Regions from separate parts of the Lentzea sp. NPDC054927 genome, predicted to be linked through region 4. Evidence: riboswitches for the same ligand, from Rfam matches in the RefSeq annotation. Region 4 holds a riboswitch; each other region holds the start of a gene.

Region 1 (4,599 bases), on a different contig from region 4:
GGCTACGGCCGCCACTTCTGCCTCGGCGCCGGGCTGGCGCGGTTGGAGGCCGCGGTGACCTTGCGGACCGTGGCGGAGCACGAGCCGTCGTTGCACCTGGTCGGTGACGATCCGGAGTGGCTCAACCTGCTGTCGTTCCGCGCGCCGAAGTCGGTCACGGTCGCGCGATGAGCTTGCCCGTCGTTGTGCGGGCTTCGAGTGCTCGGTGGGCTTCGGCGATCTCTTCGAGCTGGTAGACCTCGCCGAGTACCGGCTTCAGGTGGTGGCTGAAGACCTCTTCCGGTGTCACGTCGCGGGGGAGTCCCATGACCGCGACGCCCTTGCGGAAGACGTCGCCGGCCGTCACGTCCAACGGCTCACCGCTGGCGAACCCGAACACGACCATGCGTCCGACGCCATCCTCGAGCAGCTCGAACGCTCGTTTTCCGACGGCGCCGCCGATGGACTCGAACACGACGTCGACCGGCTCGAGGCCGTCCCAGTCGTAGCCGAGCCCGCCCTTGCTGGATGCGGCGAGCACGGTCGCGCCTGCCCGTTCCGCGAGTTGGACGAGCAGGCTGCCGACGCCACCGGACGCCGCTTCGACCAGCACGCGGTCGCCAGGCCGGATGCGAGCGGCCTTGGCCGCGGCGACCGCGGTGGTGCCTTGCCGCAACAGCGCTTCGTGGTCGCTGGTCGCCGGACCGCCGGTCCGGATCCGATGCCATGAATCGGACTACCGGTCCGTGCCGCCGCCACGGTCAAACGGACCGCCAGTCCCGCAGCGTCGGCAATGTGCAACCGGACTGCCGGTCCGCTCGACCGGACCTCCGTGGCCGTGATCACGCCTGGCAAGCGGACTGCCGGTCCGCCTGACCCACGAGGCCAACCGGACTGCCAGTCCGGGCGTCGCCAGCGGACTCGCGGTCCGGTTGCCGTCCTTGCCTCGGCGGACCGTTGGTCCGGTCGTCCTGGTGGCACCGGACTGCCGGTCCGGACCGGTCCTCCACCAAGCGGACGACCGGTCCGCTCAATACGGTGCGGACTGGCAGTCCGCCTATGCCGAGGAGCTGGAATGGAACGTGCCGATGCCTCCCGCAACCGCGCCGCCGTTCTGGCGGCGGCCACCGGCCTCATCTGTGAACGCGGCATCGAGGCAGTGTCGATGGACGACATCGCGGCGGCGGCCGGCGTGGGTAAAGGAACCGTGTTCCGAAGATTCGGTGACAAGTCGGCACTGGTGGAGGCCGTCGTGGGGGAGACGGCGGCGTCCTGGATCAACGTCGCTTCGCTGGAAGCCCGCACCGCGGCGGAGTTCGCCAGAACGCTGTTCGACCACGTGCTGGCCTCTTTGCCGTTGGTCATCGCGTTGGAGCGTTCGAAGACGCTCACCGGCGACGTTCACTTCGACATCGTCGTGAAGCGGCTCGCGAAGCTGGTCGGCTCGGCCTTCAAAGCACACGCCTTGCTCGCCGTGTTGAGGGGAGAGCACATTGCGTTCCTGCTCGACCGGGGCATGACCGCCTTTGACATCCGGGCCGGCGTTATCTCGCTCGCCGACGCGCTCGCGGCTGAGGTTTGATGCTGGGGTGTTGAACCGCCAGCTCTCCGGAGTCACGAAGCGAACCCTGCTCGAAGAGCTCGGCCCGGTGCCGGACGTCGAGCCCGACCGCTACGGCGACGGCGGCCCGGTGGGCGCGCTGGAGGAGCGGGTCGCGCAGCTGCTGGGCACCGAGGCCGCGTTGTTCGTGCCGACCGGGACGATGGCGCAGCAGATCGCGCTCAAGTGCTGGGCCGACCGCACGCACAACCCGATCGTCGCGATGCACCCGCAGGCGCATCCGCTCAACCACGAGGACGACGCGCTGACCGTGCTGTCCGGGCTGCGTCCGATCAAGGTGCCGAACTCCGAGGTGGCCACCTGTCCTGAGCCGTACGGGACGCTGCTGCTCGAGGTGCCGGACCGCGAGGCCGGGTTCGTCCTGCCTACCTGGGACGAGCTGACCACGCTGGTGGATCAGGCCCGCGAACGGGACGCGGTCGTGCACCTCGACGGCGCGCGGCTGTGGGAGAGCACGTTCGGGCTGGGCAAGCCGCTGCCGGAGATCGCCGGTCTGTTCGACTCGGTGTACGTCTCGTTCTACAAGTCGCTGGAGGGCATGTCCGGCGCGGCGCTCGCGGGCAGCCAGGACTTCGTCGACCAGGCACGTGTCTGGCGGCACCGGTACGGCGGCATGCTGTTTCAGCAGTGGCCGGCGGCGTTGTCCGCGATGCACGGCCTGGACACGGTGCTCCCGAAGCTCGGCAGCTACGTCGAGCACGCCAAGGTCGTGGCCGGGGCGATGGGCCTGCCGGAGCCGCACACCCACCAGTTCGCGCTGCACCTACCGGGTGACCCGAAGCTGCTGACGGAGCTGAGCGGCAAGTTCCTCGGCTCGTTCTGGCGGGACGGCACGCTCGCCAAGACCGAGATCACCGTGGCCGCGCCCGCGCTGGAATGGACCGCTGACGAGGTCCGGGAGGCCTGGGCGGAGTTCCAGAGCCTGCTCTGAGGGCGATGTCGCTCACCTGGCTGTTGGTAGCGCGGGTGCGAAATGCGACGATGCCGGGGCTGTGAGGGGAGTGCGAGGAAGCCGGTGCGAATCCGGCGCCGTCCCGCGACTGTGACCGGTCTGAAGGAGAAGCCGGGAGTCAGGAACTCGCCCCTCTCTTGATCACCGACCGCGGGCGTGGACACCCGAGGAAGGACTTCGCCGAGCATGTACCCCTTTTCGGCTGTCGTCGGACATGACGACCTCCGGCTGGCCCTCCTGTTGAACGCCGTGCATCCCGGCATCGGCGGTGTTCTCGTGCGCGGCGAGAAGGGGACCGCGAAGTCGACGATCGTGCGTGCCCTGGCCGCGCTGCTGCCGGAACTCGACCTCTCACAGGGCTGCCGTTTCGGCTGCGTGCCCGGCAGCACCGACTGCCCGGACGCGCCGCACGAGAATGTTGAACGCCGTCCGGCCAAGCTGGTCGAACTGCCCGTGGGCGCCACCGAGGACCGCCTGGTCGGCTCGCTCGACCTGGAGAAGGCGCTGACCGAGGGCGTGCGGGCGTTCCAGCCCGGTCTGCTCGCCGCCGCGCACCGGGGCGTGCTCTACGTCGACGAGGTCAACCTGCTGCACGACCACTTGGTCGACCTGCTCCTGGACGCCGCCGCGATGGGGCGCGCGCACGTCGAACGCGAAGGCGTGTCGATCTCGCACCCGTCCCAGTTCCTGCTGGTCGGCACCATGAACCCGGAGGAGGGCGAGCTGCGGCCGCAGCTGCTCGACCGGTTCGGGCTGACCGTGGCGGTGAAGGCGGCGCGTGACGTCGGCGTCCGCACCGAGGTGATCCGGCGCCGGCTGGCCTACGAAGCCGACCCCGTGACGTTCGCGGCGAAGTGGGCTGAAGAAGACGCGGCGCTCAAGCGGCAGATCGAGCACGCCCGCGAGAAGCTCAAAGCTGTGTCCCTTCCGGACGGTGAACTGCGCCGGATCGCCGCTGTCTGCGCGGCTTTCGAGGTCGACGGCATGCGTGCGGACCTCGTCGTCGCCCGCGCCGCCACCGCGCACGCCGCCTGGCGAGGTGCGGATCAGGTCGAGGAGACCGACGTCGAGGTCGCGGTCCGGCTCGCCCTGCCGCATCGGCGCCGCCGCGACCCGTTCGACGAGCCCGGCATCGAGGAGCAGCAGCTCGAGGACGCGATGCGCCAGGCAGCCGAGCACGCCGAAGAACCGGAGGAGGGCCCGGACGACGACGGCCCCGGCGGTGGCGACCTGCCCGAACCGCAGGAAGGCCCCGCGGGCAACGGAAACGCGCCGCAGGACCGTCCGGCACCGGAACCCGCGCCCGCGTTCAAGGCACGGCTGCTGGAGGTGCCCGGAGTCGGCGAAGGCGCGCCGGGCAAGCGTTCCAGGGCCCGTGCCCGCACCGGCCGGATCGTGCGGTCGTCCAAAGTGGACGGCAACGGTCTGCACCTCGTCGACACGCTCACCAACGCGGCACCGCACCAGCAGGCGCGCGGCCGCAGCGGCCCCGGACTCCTCCTCACCGCGGGAGACCTCCGCAAGGCGGTCAGGGAAGGCAAGGAGTCGAACCTCGTCCTGTTCGTCGTCGACGCCTCCGGCTCGATGGCGGCACGGCAGCGGATGTCGGCCGTCAGCGGCGCCGTCGTGTCCTTGTTGCGTGACGCCTACCAGCGCCGGGACAAGGTCGGCGTGGTGACGTTCCGCGGCAACCAGGCCGAAGTCGCTTTGCCGCCAACGACTTCCGTCGACGCGGCGGCCACCCGTCTGAAGAAGATGCGCACCGGCGGCAGGACCCCGCTCGCGGACGGACTGCTCAAGGCCCACCGCGTCCTGGAGATCGAACGGCTGCGCGACCCGCAGAAGCGTCCGCTCGTGGTGCTGCTGACCGACGGCCGCGCGACGTCCAGCGGCCTCGGTGGAGACCCGATGAAGGACGCCCTGAAGGCCGCCGGCCTGCTCGAACAGACCGCTGTCGTGGTCGTGGACTGCGAACAGGGCCACGTCCGGCTCGGCCTCGCGCAGAAGATCGCGGAAGCCCTGCAGGGCACCTGCGTCCGTCTCGACC
Region 2 (4,599 bases), on a different contig from region 4:
TCGTCGCGAGCAGCAAACCCTGGTACAGCGCGAAAACCAGGCCTTCCGCGGAGACCGGGCCGCCGATCCTGATGCCCTGGGCCCAGTCCGGGAGCGGGATCTGGGGCAGGGTGAAGAGCACGGTCGGGCCCGCGATCCCGCCGAGGAACATGTGCAGGACCACGCGCAGACCGATGACCAGCAGGCCGAACTTCAGGAACACGCCGTAGGTTCCTGCCCACGGCGTGTTCGCCCGGCAGGTCACCACGACCACGCCCGCCACGGCGAGGATCAGGCCCAGCATCAGCGGGTTGGTGGTGCGGCTGGCGGCGGTGGCGAGGCCCAGGGCCCAGAGCCACCACGCGCCGGAGTGGAGCCTCACTCGGCTTCCGCACCACGCCGACGGCGTGCGACCACCAGCCCTGCCACGACGAGTGCCGCGATCAGCAACACACCGATCGCGGTCCACAACCAGCCGGATCCGGACTTCTCTTCCGCCTGCTGCGCCTTCTCCTCCACAGCCGCCGACATCTCCCCCGCCGCCACCGACGACGACACGGCCGATGAAGGTGTCGAAGAAGGAGCCGCCACCGAAGACGACGTTGCAGCTGCCGAAGAACTGGGCGGTGCAGTGGTAGTTGTTGTCACCGCAGGCGGTTGCTGGGCCGGAGGTTGCCCCACCGGCGGCGGTTGCGGCGCGGGCGGCTGAGGCTGAGGTGCCGGAGCAGCGGGCGGTGCGATGCCGGGCTGTTCTCCCGCACCGAACGCCCAGCCCTCAACGGTTCCACGGGCCGGCACGTAGGTCGCCGCGCCCTGGTTGCTGTACGTCCAGGAACCACCGGCGGGCGCGTGCCAGTACGACCAGTAGGCCGTGGCGGGCGAGGTGTTGACGCACTTGTCCGCGTCCGCGCCGGGCTTTCCGTTGATGCGGCAGACAAAACCCTGCTGCCGGGATGCGTAGGTGTAGCCGAACCCGGCCGCCGTCAGCGCCGCCACCCCCGACGACGGACTACCCGACGCACAACCCTGTTGCACGCCTCCCCCGAGACCGCGATAGTCCACGACGACCGTCACGCCGTCACAGCCCGCCGCGTGCGCCGGCACCGGTACGAACGCGGCTACCAGTGCCAGCGCGACGAAAAGCCTTTTCACGGAGTGGCTGCCGGGGCGACGCCCGCGCCGAACGCCCAGCCCTCGACGGTGCCCGGCTCCGGGTTGTAGCTGCCGGCGCCCGAGGTGCTGTAGGTCCAGGTGCCGCCGGGCGTGGCGTGCCAGTACGACCAGTACGCGCTGGTCGTGGGCGCGGTGCACGGGTTCGGCAGCAGGTTGATCCGGCACACGAAACCGGGCTGACGCGGCACGAACGAGTACGTGAAGCTCGCGTCGGTCAGCGCCTGGAGGCCGGTGGCCGGGTCGGTCGTGGTGCATCCGGTCTGGACGCCGCCGCCCAGCGCGGCGAAGTCCACCACCACCTTCACACCCGCGCAGGGAACGGCGGAGGCGGCGGGAGACGTGACCACGAACGTGCTCGCGAGCAGGGCGAGGACGGCAAGCATGCGGCGCATCAGGCACCAACCTTCCGACGACGTGAAACGACGAGCAGGACGGCACCGGCGAGCACCGCGAAGGAACCGAACAGGGTCAGCGGCACGGCGTTGTCGGGACCCGTGACGGCGAGCGGCGGATCGGCCGGAGCCTTGGGGCCGGCAGGAGCGGGCACGGTGGGCGACGGAGTTGGCGAAGGAGAAGGAATGGTCGTGCAGTCGATCGCCGGCACACCAGCGGAAGCCGACGACGCCGAGACGTCGGCGAGGCTCACCCGAGCCAGGCCGAGCATCGCCTGGGTGGTCGCGCGCACCGCCGGGTACAGCTCGAAACCCGCGCTGTCGTAGGCGACCGCACCGCGTTGCGCCTCCGGTCCGGCACATCCGACCTGCAGCGACTTCAGGTACGCCACGGCCTTGTCCGCCGACTCTGCCCGGCCACCGGCGACCAGTGCGCCGACCGCGAGTCCGGTGCTGTTGGAGTTCGACCCTGCCGTCGCCGACGGGAACCCGCCGTCCGCCTTCTGCTGCGCCACGAGCCAGGCCAACGCCTTCGGTGACGCGGACTTCTCACCCACGGCCAGCAGTGCCTGCAGCACCATCGCCGTTCCGTCCACATCGGACTTGCACGTCGGCTGCCCGAACGCGATCGGGAACCCGCCGTCCGGGCACTGCGTGGAAACCTGGTACGCCAGCCCCTTGTCGAACGGCAGAGCAGCGCGCTTCAGCACGATGATCGCCAACGCCTGCGTGAACGCGTTGGTCTGGTCCCACTCGGGATCGGTCTTGTCGCGGTACCGGCCCGACTCCTCCTGCAGCACCGAAAGCCGCTTCAGCAGGTCGACGCCCGCGAACTTGTGCGGATCGGTGCCGAGCGTCTGCGCCACCAGCGCCAGCTTCACCAGGCCACCGACGTACGACTCGGCCTCACCGTCTCCGACCAGGAACGCCAGCTGCTCGGGCTGAGCCAGCCAGGCAGCGGCCTTGGTGGCGGTGGACTTGCCGACCCCGGCCGCCGCCAGCGCGTACACGCCGTCCGCGGTCAGCCCGGGATCGACGAGATCAGGGCCCTTGAGCAGGTGGTCGCCGCCGATGAACTGGCCGGTCAGCCACGTACCGGCAGAAGGCGCGGCCGCGGTGTCTTCAGTGGCCTGCGCCTGCGGTGTCGCCACGAGCACGGCCGCGATGATCGCGACCAGCACGGATGTCCGTCTCACTACGCCTCCCTGCCCCGCGGTCCTCGACGGGGTTGGTGGAGCTACCGCGCGCCACGGGCAGTCGGACTATCACCGTTGCGGGTCAGTGCCGGAATTTCACCGGCTTCCCCCGCGGCGTGCGGATGCTGTTGTCAACCCAGGATCGTGCGGGAGGGATCAATCCGAGTCAAATGGCTGTGAGCTGGGCCATCCACCGGCACAATCGCGGTGTGGGGGAATTCGAAAACATGATCATGGCCGCGGTACCGTCGATCGAGGCGCTCATCCCGGCCGCTCCAGCCGCCGAACTGGGCAGGTACGAACCGCGCCAGTGGACCGGTCGCCCCGACTACGGCACGCCCGTCCAGCGAGCGCTCGACGACTTCGCGAGGCTGACCGCGGAGCGGTTGCTCGGCGCGCTGGAGCTGGGCGTGGCCGGGCTGACGCTGACGGCGCCGGCGACGGTGGTGGCCGGCCTGCAGCCGCTCCCGGACGGCAGCCTCTTCTCGCTCATCTCGTCCAACGACCAGAGCGCGCTCAAGACACCGGTCTCCATGATCACGGCGGTCCACCGCGGCGCGACCGAACTGGTCACCGAACACGTGCGGTCGATGGCGGGGCTGCTCGACCTCGGTGAGGTGAGCGGAGACGAGGCCTCGATCATCGCCAAGCACGGCGCAGCGCATCTCGCACTGGCCGTGGCGGTGTCGGCGGCGGTGCTGCGGGCGATCGGCACGCCGACCGCGACCGACCCGGTGGGGATCATCGGTGTCGCGATCGGCGTGACCGCGCTGCTGTTGCCGTCGATCCCGAAGCCTCCCGCGTACGAGCAGGCGGTGCTGGAGAAGCGGAGGGCCGAGTACATCGGCTCGTCCTGGCCGACGAACGTTCCGGTGTTCGGCCACGAGTTCGTGTTCGTGGAACAGCCGAGTCTCGACAATGCGGACTTCGGGGCCACCGGACTCGTGGCAGCGATCAGCACCGGGTTCGCGGTGCGCACCGGGATAGAGGAAGGCACGGTGCCGGTGTCCGTCCGGGTGGTGCTCGACGTCCCCGGTGAGGAGGAGATCGGGCACTGGGACGAGGTGGCCGAGACGAGCTTCACGGCCGAGGAGGGTGACGCTCGGCTCGGTCATGGCGGAATGCCGCCGTGGCCGGGCGAGTTCCGCGTCCGGGTGCACGCACGTGGACGGGACGGGGACGACGAGGAACGCTACGAGCTGTTGATCTGGCCGGAGCCCCACTCAGAACCGTTGGTGCGCAAGAAGACGGATCGCGTCGGCCATCTCCTGCGCGGTGAACCCGCCCCCGAGGTCAGGATCCCGCCGGAGGCCGGGCTGCGGTGGCTGCCCGCGCTGCTCGGTGAGGCAGCGACCGTCACCGTCGTCAACGGTCTCGACGTCGACGACGTGGTCGACGACTTCGAAGAGGACTCCATCGCCGTGGAGATCGACGGCGGAACCGTGGTGGTGGAGTGCAACAACTACGTCGGCTCCCAACGAGAAGTGCTGGAACGCTTGTCCCGCAACGGAAAGGCGGCCAGCCTCTTCTGGAACGTCAACGCCGTCAGGCGGCTGTCGTTCGCCCGCGACGGGCAGCTGATCTCGTCCGAGGAACCGTGGGAGGAAGCCGACTTCGGCGACGACCCGGAGGTCGCCGCCGCACTCGACGGACTCGACTTCGACGACTGGCGGCACACCAACGCGAAGGGGATCACGGCGGTCACCCGCTTCACCGGCAGGGTGCTTCCGGAGGACGATCTCACCGCCGCGATCCAGGACATGTATCAGTAGCTGGGAAGACTGAGGCTGTTCACCACCTCGGCGAAGTCGTCGCCCGGTGCGCCGCCCCGCTCCTGGTTGCGCAGCGCCATGTCCTGG
Region 3 (4,599 bases), 220 kb from region 4:
CGGCGATCGGGATGTCCGTGCCGACGTGGCCCTGCACGATCTCGGCCTGCTGGCGCGCCGCGGCGGCGACGGCCAGCTGCAACGTCGACATCACGGCCTGGGAGAGCTGCGTGGTGCTGAGCCGCTTCGCGTCCTCGGTGAACCGGATTTCCTTGATGGAACCGGACAAACCCGCGACCACCGTCACGGAACGGTCGGGGGACTGGGCGCTGGCTTCCACTGTTCTGAGCTCGGTGCCCATCGCGTCGTACCCGGCGGCACGGGCCTCGGCCGCACGGTTGGCCTGCTCGAAGAACTCGAGCTTCTGACGCATCTCTTCCAGCAACTCGGCGCTGTCAGGCATGCGCCGAACGTACCAATGCCGCCTGGGCGGGGTGGCCGTACCCTCGGCCACCCCACACCATCAGGCGACAGCAGTCTTTTCGACGGCCTTGATCCTGCGCGTGGCCGGGTCGATCAGCAGGCCGAACACCACGCCGAGACCGACGTAGAGCGTGGCGAGCTGGGCGAGCGAACTGAGGCGGAACTGCCACAGCACGTTCACCGGCATGTCCGCGGGGATCGTGTCCGGCGGCGCGGGGAACGCCACGAGGACCACGGCGACGGCCGCGGCCACCGCGAGCAGCACCGCGGTGACCCGCAGCGGCTGCGACTGGGCGCGCAGCTGCTCGGCGAGCCAGCTGGCACCCCACACGATCACCAGACCGGCCACCACCACACCGAGGTAGAGCGCGGTCCGGTAGTTCACCGTCTCCGGGTCGCCCACGGCGGGCGGGTTGGCCGGGTACTTGAGCCACGGCAGCAGCGCCACCGCACCGAACACGGCGGCACCGAACGCGAAACTGCGGCTGAACGGCGTGCGGCCGGCGAACCAGCGCTTCGACAGCGCGTAGGCCGTGGCGAACACCAGCCCGACCGCGATGCCGACGATGACCACGCCGAGCATGCCGCCCGCGATCTGGGCGCCACGGCTGACCAGCTCTTCCTCGCCGCCGTGCGAATGGCCGGCCTCACCGGCGGGTTCCCTGGCCTCCTCGACCGCGAGCGCGGCGCGAATCGGGATCTCGGTCACCAGCAGCTGCACCAGCGCGGAGGCGACACCGGCGATGCCGCCGGCCGCGATTCCGCGCAGCGCAAGAGACTTGTACGTCGTAGTCATGAACTTCCCTGCCCGGGATCAGAGATCGGGATCAGTGGCAGGGGACGCCGAGCGCGTGCCGGCCGTCGTGGAAGAACTCGTGCAGCATCTCGGAACCCGCGCCGAGCGCGAGACCGTTCTCCTGCAAAACCAGGTAGGTGACGATGAGGCCGAGCAGTGCTACTGCGAAGGCCCACTTGGGCACCTGGACGGCGGACAGATTTGCTGCGGGGCTCGTCATGACGGGCTCCTCCATACCTCGTGGAAGTCAACTCTCCTAGCGGCGCCGCAGCCGGTCTCCTGACTCCCGGATCAACGCTGCCCCCGCGTCTTCCCAGCCCCCTCGCGGGGACCAGTGACGTGCTCGGCGGGGATCGCTTCCCGGTCACAGTGGCGAGGACCGCGCCGGATTTTCACCGGCTTCCCGTCACTGCGGCGCGTGCACCGTAAGTTGATCGGTGGCTTAAACACAACCGGCCATAAGAGTTGTCGTGTTCATCACTTCACGAGTGGGCAGTCACCGCACTTCCCACCTGCGGCAACGCGGTAGTAGAGGCAGCACGACCGACGCCGGAACGTGACTTCGCCCGGAAAACTGATGAATTCTCCCGCTTGTTCGAACGGCGGTGCGCTCATGAGCTGTTCACCGCGTTCTTCCGCTTCCTCGGCCGTGAGCATGCGTGCGCGGACAACCATTTTGAGCGCGCCCGCGATGTTCGACATCGCGTTGCCCCACAACAATCCGCGCGCCACCGGCGTGACCGCCTGGATCGCTTCCACCACGGGTTCGAGCGCTTCAGCGGCCGGTGGGCCCAGTCGCGGCTGGTCGATGCGGACGCTCAGGCCGTTGGCTGGATGGTGGTGCCACCACAGGTTCTCGGGCCGGACGTCGATCGGGATGTTCGCGGCGGTGAGCGGGCTGAGCAGCCGCGCGGTGTAGCTGAGGAAGAACAGGCTGGCCGCTACGCGTGGTTCCTCCGCTTTGTACCGGGTCGCGATGGCGTCGATCGTGGTTCTGAGCGCCGGGCCTTCCAGCAGCGCCGTTCCCGGCAGCCACGTGTCGTCCGGACGGCCCACGTCGAGCGCGAAGAACGGGTTGATGCCGCGCACCCGGCGCAACGCTTCGAGCACTTCGGCGAACTCGGACACGGAAGTTCACGCTACCGGGTGTCCATGCAGGACAGATCACGTCCACGGCCTGGGACAGATGCGACCGCGGTGTGGACGGCGGTCCGGGAGATGGGAGGATGTCGTGCCGTGAAGACCTTCGACTCCCTGTTCGCCGAACTGACCGAACGAGCCGCCACCAAGCCGGCAGGTTCCGGCACCGTCGCAGCGCTCGAGGCCGGCGTCCATGCGCAGGGCAAGAAGGTGCTGGAGGAGGCGGGCGAGGTCTGGATCGCCGCCGAGTACGAGTCCGACGAGAAGCTCTCGGAAGAGATCTCGCAGCTGCTGTACCGCCTCCAGGTGCTCATGCTGGGCCGCGGCCTGACCCTCGAAGACGTTTACAAGTACCTCTGACGGAGACTTTCACATGCTGCGCGTTGCAGTCCCGAACAAGGGCGCGCTCGCCGAACGCGCCTCCGCCATGCTGACCGAGGCCGGCTACCGGCAGCGGCACGAGCCGCGCGACCTGACCGTGCTCGACCCCAACAACGACGTGGAGTTCTTCTTCCTGCGTCCCAAGGACATCGCGATCTACGTGGCGTCCGGCGACCTCGACCTCGGCATCACCGGCCGGGACCTGGCCGCGGACTCGGGCGCCGACGACAACGGCTCGTCGGTGCAGGAGCTCCTGGCGCTGGGCTTCGGCTCGTCCACCTTCCGCTACGCGGGCCCTCGCGGCACCGACTGGAAGGTGTCCGACCTCGAAGGCAAGCGCCTGGCCACCGCCTACCCGAAGCTGGTGGGCCGCGACCTCAAGGCCCGCGGCATCAACGCCCACGTGATCCGTCTCGACGGCGCCGTGGAGATCTCGATCCAGCTCGGTGTCGCCGACCTGATCGCCGACGTGGTGGGCTCCGGCCGCACGCTGCGCCAGCACGACCTGGTGCCGTTCGGCGAGCCGATCTGCGAGTCCGAGGCCGTGCTCGTGCACCGCGCCGCCTCGGAGCTCACGTCGGCCAAGAAGCAGCTGACGGCCCGCCTGCAGGGCGTCGTGTTCGCGCAGCAGTACCTGATGCTCGACTACGACTGCCCGCGCGCGTTGCTCGAGGCCGCCATCGCCCTCACCCCTGGCCTGGAGTCGCCGACGGTGGCGCCGCTGGCCGACGACAACTGGGTGGCCGTGCGGGCGATGGTGTCCCGCAAGGAAGCGAACCGCGTGATGGACGAGCTGGCCGAGGTCGGCGCCAAGGCCGTGCTGGCCTCGGACATCAGGTTCTGCCGCCTGTGATCACCGAGCACGCCCTGCTGGACGTGCTGCCAGGTGCCACGGACGAGTTCGAGTGGGCGTTCGGCGAGGCGCGGGAGCTGATCTCCGCCTCGCCGGGCTTCCGCGGCCTCGAACTGCTGAGGTGCCTGGAAACGCCGTCGCGCTACCTGCTGCTCGTGCGCTGGGACTCGGTCGAAGCGCACACCGTGGGCTTCCGGCAGGGGCCGTCGTACGAGCGCTGGTCCGCGCTGCTGCATCGCTTCTACTCGCCGTTCCCGACGGTCGAGCACTACGAGAGCGCGCTGAGCACCTCGTCGTCCGTGGTCTGATCGAAGCTGTCGTACCACCGGCTGACCGCGCCGAAGTGGCGCGGGGTCAGGACGGCCACGATCGGGGTCGTGAACGTGCGCAGCGAGTCCCTGGCCGCCACGGGGACCGCCAGCGTGACGCTCTTCGGTTCGTGTTTGCAGATCCAGTGGAGCGCGGCTCTGGCGGTGACGCCGGTGGCGAGGCCGTCGTCCACGAGGATCACGTCGCGGTCCTTGATGGTGAGCGGTTTGCCGCCGCGGTACAGAGTGGTGCGTCTGGCGGCTTCGGCGCGTTCCTCGTCGCAGGTGCGGCCGAGTTGTTCCTCGGTGAGGTTCAAGGCTCTGAGCACTCTGGCGTCGTAGATGGGTTCGCTGTCCGCCGTCACGGCTCCTACGCCGTACTCCGGGTGGCCTGGAGCGCCGATCTTGCGCGCCACCACGACGTCCAGTTCGGCGTTCAGGTGCGTGGCCACTTCTTTGGCGACCGGGACGCCGCCGCGGGGGAGGCCCAGGACGAGCGGGTCGTGCCACGGCTGGGTGGCGAGTCGCGCGGCGAGGGCGCGGCCCGCTTCCTGCCGGTTCGCGAACCTCTTCACAGTCCCGCTGACGCTACGCCTTCTCCTGCTCGGCCGGTGCCAGCCAGAAGGGGAATCACGAAGCCGCAGCGGGCAGCCCGATCGTCACGCGGTCAGCGCTCGCGGACGAACAGCGCCTGCGCCGTTGTGCCCACCGGCCCCTCCACGTCGTGCACCACGCTGGTCGCGAGCCCGACCCCGTCC
Region 4 (4,599 bases):
ATGATGACCCTGATCGTCGCGATCGGCGCGCAGAACGCTTTCGTGCTGCGCCAAGGACTTCGACGTCAAGCCGTGGCCAAGGTCGTCGCGGTGTGCGCCATCTCGGACGCGATACTGGTGGCGGTGGGCGTGGCGGGGTTCGGCGCGATCGTCCGCAAGTGGCCGCAGGCGATCACCATCGCCGCGATCGTCGGCGGGCTCTTCCTGCTGGGGTACGGGTTTCTGGCGGCGCGCCGGGCGTTCAAACCGGGCTCCATGAGCGTTGCCGACAGCGCTTCGAGCCGCCCAGTGCTCACCGCGCTCGCGCTGACGTGGCTCAACCCGCACGTCTACCTGGACACGCTGCTGCTGCTCGGCTCCATCGCGGCCGGCCGGTGGCTCTTCGGAGTCGGCGCGGTCACCGCGAGCATCACCTGGTTCGTCGCGCTCGGGTTCGGCGCCCGGCTGCTCAGCCCGCTGTTCGCGAAGCCCCGCGCGTGGCGGGTCCTGGACGGCCTGATCGCCGCCGTGATGATCAGTCTCGGGGTCGCCCTGATCTCCGGGTGGTGATCATCACCAGCACCGCCGACACGGCCAGGACACCGCTCGCCACGGGCGCCGCGGCCCCGACGAAAAGGGACGTCGAAGCGAGCCCCGCACTGACCAGAGCACCGAAGACGACCCGAGGCCGAAGATCACCCACGCCGATGACCATAACCCACGACACGCGCATGTTGGGTGGCGATCAAGGCCCCACCCCTACATGTAGTATCTGCCGCGCTGGTGGTTCACCGACTTGGCGCAACGGGGTCGGTGAGGCAACAGGGAACCTGGTGCGAATCCAGGACTGCCCCGCAGCGGTGAGTGGGAACGAAAGCCGTCAACCAAGCACTGGGTCCCCGGACCTGGGAAGCGACGGCCGGTAGGCGCGAGCCCGAAGGTTCGAGCACGGCGCCCACGAGTCCGAAGACCTGCCATTGGTGTGCGCGCAAGCCTGCGCGCACGACACGGTGCCCCGAGGGAGGGCGGCTGTGTGCACCAGTGGTGTCTTCACTGGCGTGCGCATGCGCTTCCTCGTGGCTGATCTCGCGAGGAGAGAACGTGCCCGACCGCCAAACGTCATTGGATCGGCTATCTGGGGTCGTCAACGAAGCGTGTGCCGACCTGCCCAACGCATCCGCCGAGGCGGTTCTGGCCGAGACCAAGCGGAATCTCTACCACGGCATCACCGACGCCGAACTGGCGCTGGCGCCGATCATGGCCGCCCGCACGATGGTCGAACACGACCCGGACTACTCCTACGTCAGCGCCCGGCTGCTGCTGGACAAGCTGCGCGCCGAGGCCTGCGGCATCCCGCTGTCCCACGCCGAGATGACCGAGCGCTACCCGTCCTACTTCGCCGAGTTCGTCCGCTACGGCATCGAGTTCGGCCAGCTCGACCCCCGTCTCGCCGACTACGACCTGGCCCGGCTCGGCGCCGCGCTCGACGCCTCGCGCGACCTGAACTTCCAGTTCCTGGGCATGCAGACGCTGTACGACCGCTACTTCCTGCACCACGACGACCGCCGCTACGAGCTGCCGCAGGCGTTCTTCATGCGCGTCGCCATGGGCCTCGCCCTCGAAGAGGACGACCGCGACGCCCGCGCGATCGAGTTCTACGAGCTGCTCTCGTCGTTCGACTTCATGTGCTCGACACCCACCCTGTTCAACTCGGGCACCACGCGCCCGCAGCTGTCGTCGTGCTTCCTGACCACCGTGGACGACGACCTCGCCGGCATCTTCCACGGCATCAGCAACAACGCGCTGCTCAGCAAGTTCGCCGGCGGTCTGGGCAACGACTGGACCCCCGTGCGCGGCATCGGTGCGCACATCAAGGGCACCAACGGCAAGTCGCAGGGCGTCGTGCCGTTCCTCAAGGTTGCCAACGACACCGCAGTGGCCGTCAACCAGGGCGGGCGTCGCAAGGGTGCGGTGTGTGCGTACTTGGAGACGTGGCACATCGACGTCGAGGAGTTCCTCGACCTGCGCAAGAACACCGGTGACGAGCGCCGCCGCACGCACGACATGAACACCGCGAACTGGGTGCCGGACGAGTTCCTGCGCCGGGTCCGCGCGAACGGCCAGTGGACGTTGTTCTCGCCGGACGAGGTGCAGGACCTGCACGACGCGTTCGGGGACGAGTTCGCGCGGAAGTACCGCGCGTACGAGGAGAAGGCGGACAACGGCGAGATCAAGGTCTTCCGCCGGTTGCCTGCTGTGGACCTGTGGCGGCGGATGCTGACCATGCTGTTCGAGACCGGGCATCCGTGGATCACGTTCAAGGACCCGTGCAACCTGCGGTCGCCGCAGCAGCACAGCGGTGTCGTGCACTCGTCGAACCTGTGCACCGAGATCACGCTGAACACCACGGTCGACGAGGTCGCGGTCTGCAACCTGGGCTCCGTCAACCTCGCGCAGCACGTCGACGAGAACGGCATCGACCACGCGCGGCTCGAGAAGACCGTGCGCACGGCCGTGCGGATGCTCGACAACGTGATCGACGTGAACTACTACACGATCCCCGAGGCGCGGAACTCCAACCTCAAGCACCGGCCGGTCGGCATGGGGCTGATGGGCTTCCAGGACGCGCTGTTCACCCTCGGCATGCCGATGGCCAGCAACGAAGCCGTCGAGTTCGCGGACCGCAGCATGGAGGAGATCAGCTACTACGCCATCGAGGCGTCCGCTGACCTCGCGCAGGAACGCGGTGCCTACCAGTCGTTCGAGGGATCCCTGTGGTCACGAGGGATCCTGCCGATCGACTCGGTGGAGATCCTGGCCCGGACCCGCGGTGAGGGTGAGCTGGAGCAGAACCGCGAGACCACTCTGGACTGGGGCAAGGTCCGCGAGAAGGTCGAGCGCGGCATGCGGAACTCGAACGTCATGGCGATCGCGCCGACCGCGACCATCGCGAACATCACCGGTGTGAACCAGTCGATCGAGCCGCTGTACCGCAACCTGTACGTGAAGTCGAACATGTCCGGCGACTTCACCGTGATCAACCCGGACCTGGTGCGGGCGCTCAAGCAGCGCAAGCTGTGGGACGAGCGGATGATCTCGGACCTGAAGCTGCACGACGGCAGCCTCGGCGCGATCGACCGGGTGCCGCCGTACCTGAAGGCGTTGTACGCCACGGCGTTCGAGATCGACAGCTCCTGGTTGATCGAGGCGGGCTCGCGCAGGCAGAAGTGGATCGACCAGGCGCAGTCGCTGAACCTGTACCTGGCCGCGCCGAGCGGCCGCAAGCTCGACGAGATGTACCAGCTGGCGTGGGTGCGCGGCCTGAAGACCACGTACTACCTGCGCACCCAGAGCGCGACGCACGTGGAGAAGTCCACGTTGCAGGGCACCGACGGCAAGCTCAACGCCGTTTCGCCCGTCGCCGTCACCGACCCGAACTGCTCCATCACCGATCCCGAGTGCGAGGCCTGCCAGTGACCGAGAACATCATCGAAGCCGGCGCGGCACGGGTCAGCGTCGACGACAAGGCGATGATCAACTGTCGTGCCGACGTCAACCAGCTGCTGCCGCTCAAGTACCACTGGGCGTGGGACAAGTACCTGGCCGGCTGCAACAACCATTGGATGCCGACCGAGGTGTCCATGCAGGCCGACATCTCCCTGTGGAAGTCCAAGAACGGATTGACCGACGAGGAACGCCGCATGATCAAGCGGAACCTCGGCTTCTTCGCCACGAGCGAGTCGTTGGTGGCCAACAACATCGTGCTCGCGGTGTACCGGCACCTGACCAACCCCGAGTGCCGCCAGTACCTGCTGCGCCAGGCCTTCGAGGAGGCCGTCCACACCCACACGTTCCAGTACATCTGCGAGTCGCTCGGCCTGGACGACGGCGAGCTGTTCAACATGTACCGGGAGATCCCGTCCATCACGGACAAGGCCGCGTGGGCGCTGCAGTTCACCCAGCACCTGGAGGACCCGGAGTTCAGGACCGGCACGCCGGAGACGGACCAGGCGTTCCTCAAGGACCTGGTCGCGTTCTACGTGGTCTTCGAGGGCATGTGGTTCTACACCGGGTTCGCGCAGATCCTGTCGCTGGGCCGGCGCAACAAGATGGTCGGCGTCGCCGAGCAGTACCAGTACATCCTGCGCGACGAGTCGATCCACCTGAACTTCGGCATCGACGCGATCAACCAGATCAAGATCGAGAACCCGCACCTGTGGACCGATGTGTTCCAGAAGGAGGTGCGGACGATGCTCGCGGAGGGGTGCGAGCTGGAGATCGCGTACGGCCGCGACACCATGCCGAGCGGGATCCTGGGCCTCAACTCCGAGTCGTGCGAGCAGTACATGCGGTTCATCACGAACCGCCGGTGCGCGCAGCTCGGCCTGGAGCCGGTGTGGGAGCAGACGGAGAACCCGTTCCCGTGGATGTCGGAGATGATGGACCTCAAGAAGGAGAAGAACTTCTTCGAGACCCGCGTGATCGAGTACCAGAACGGCGGCTCACTGGAGTGGTGAGCCCGGCCGTTCGTCAAGCGAGCTGCACGGCCTGAGGGAGCCCGGCCCGGTCCGCGACCGGCCATGCCAGCGGATCGGGCCCCAGCTTCACCAGTTCGGCGAC

Evidence for each region. Region 4 has a riboswitch for cobalamin ahead of ACWGE0_RS16170 (ribonucleoside-diphosphate reductase subunit alpha). Riboswitches for the same ligand answer to the same signal wherever they lie in the genome.
Region 1: linked by a shared signal. The riboswitch ahead of ACWGE0_RS18265 (putative cobaltochelatase) and the one ahead of ACWGE0_RS16170 (ribonucleoside-diphosphate reductase subunit alpha) in region 4 are both predicted to bind cobalamin.
Region 2: linked by a shared signal. The riboswitch ahead of ACWGE0_RS10805 (LPXTG cell wall anchor domain-containing protein) and the one ahead of ACWGE0_RS16170 (ribonucleoside-diphosphate reductase subunit alpha) in region 4 are both predicted to bind cobalamin.
Region 3: linked by a shared signal. The riboswitch ahead of ACWGE0_RS17215 (CbtB domain-containing protein) and the one ahead of ACWGE0_RS16170 (ribonucleoside-diphosphate reductase subunit alpha) in region 4 are both predicted to bind cobalamin.

Annotation. Positions count from the first base shown of each region.
Region 1 is NZ_JBSGXZ010000010.1:185,448-190,046, forward strand. It holds gene ACWGE0_RS18245 (hypothetical protein) at 1-171, shown strand, start outside; gene ACWGE0_RS18250 (zinc-binding dehydrogenase) at 155-655, opposite strand; gene ACWGE0_RS18255 (TetR/AcrR family transcriptional regulator) at 1,145-1,561, shown strand; gene ACWGE0_RS18260 (threonine aldolase family protein) at 1,572-2,531, shown strand; cobalamin riboswitch at 2,571-2,700, shown strand; gene ACWGE0_RS18265 (putative cobaltochelatase) at 2,739-4,599, shown strand, end outside.
Region 2 is NZ_JBSGXZ010000005.1:168,607-173,205, reverse strand. It holds gene ACWGE0_RS10820 (CbiQ family ECF transporter T component) at 1-361, opposite strand, end outside; gene ACWGE0_RS10815 (hypothetical protein) at 358-1,131, opposite strand; gene ACWGE0_RS10810 (hypothetical protein) at 1,128-1,544, opposite strand; gene ACWGE0_RS10805 (LPXTG cell wall anchor domain-containing protein) at 1,544-2,740, opposite strand; adenosylcobalamin-variant (AdoCbl-variant) riboswitch at 2,788-2,859, opposite strand; gene ACWGE0_RS10800 (DUF6461 domain-containing protein) at 2,950-4,512, shown strand; gene ACWGE0_RS10795 (FAD-dependent monooxygenase) at 4,506-4,599, opposite strand, start outside.
Region 3 is NZ_JBSGXZ010000009.1:224,289-228,887, forward strand. It holds gene ACWGE0_RS17205 (YbaB/EbfC family nucleoid-associated protein) at 1-343, opposite strand, end outside; gene ACWGE0_RS17210 (CbtA family protein) at 404-1,159, opposite strand; gene ACWGE0_RS17215 (CbtB domain-containing protein) at 1,191-1,379, opposite strand; cobalamin riboswitch at 1,412-1,588, opposite strand; gene ACWGE0_RS17220 ((2Fe-2S)-binding protein) at 1,637-2,287, opposite strand; gene ACWGE0_RS17225 (phosphoribosyl-ATP diphosphatase) at 2,396-2,659, shown strand; gene hisG (ATP phosphoribosyltransferase) at 2,673-3,533, shown strand; gene ACWGE0_RS17235 (antibiotic biosynthesis monooxygenase family protein) at 3,530-3,841, shown strand; gene ACWGE0_RS17240 (phosphoribosyltransferase) at 3,802-4,416, opposite strand; gene ACWGE0_RS17245 (thioesterase family protein) at 4,509-4,599, opposite strand, start outside.
Region 4 is NZ_JBSGXZ010000009.1:5,770-10,368, reverse strand. It holds gene ACWGE0_RS16175 (LysE/ArgO family amino acid transporter) at 1-549, shown strand; cobalamin riboswitch at 747-972, shown strand; gene ACWGE0_RS16170 (ribonucleoside-diphosphate reductase subunit alpha) at 1,081-3,456, shown strand; gene ACWGE0_RS16165 (ribonucleotide-diphosphate reductase subunit beta) at 3,510-4,496, shown strand; gene idi (isopentenyl-diphosphate Delta-isomerase) at 4,510-4,599, opposite strand, start outside.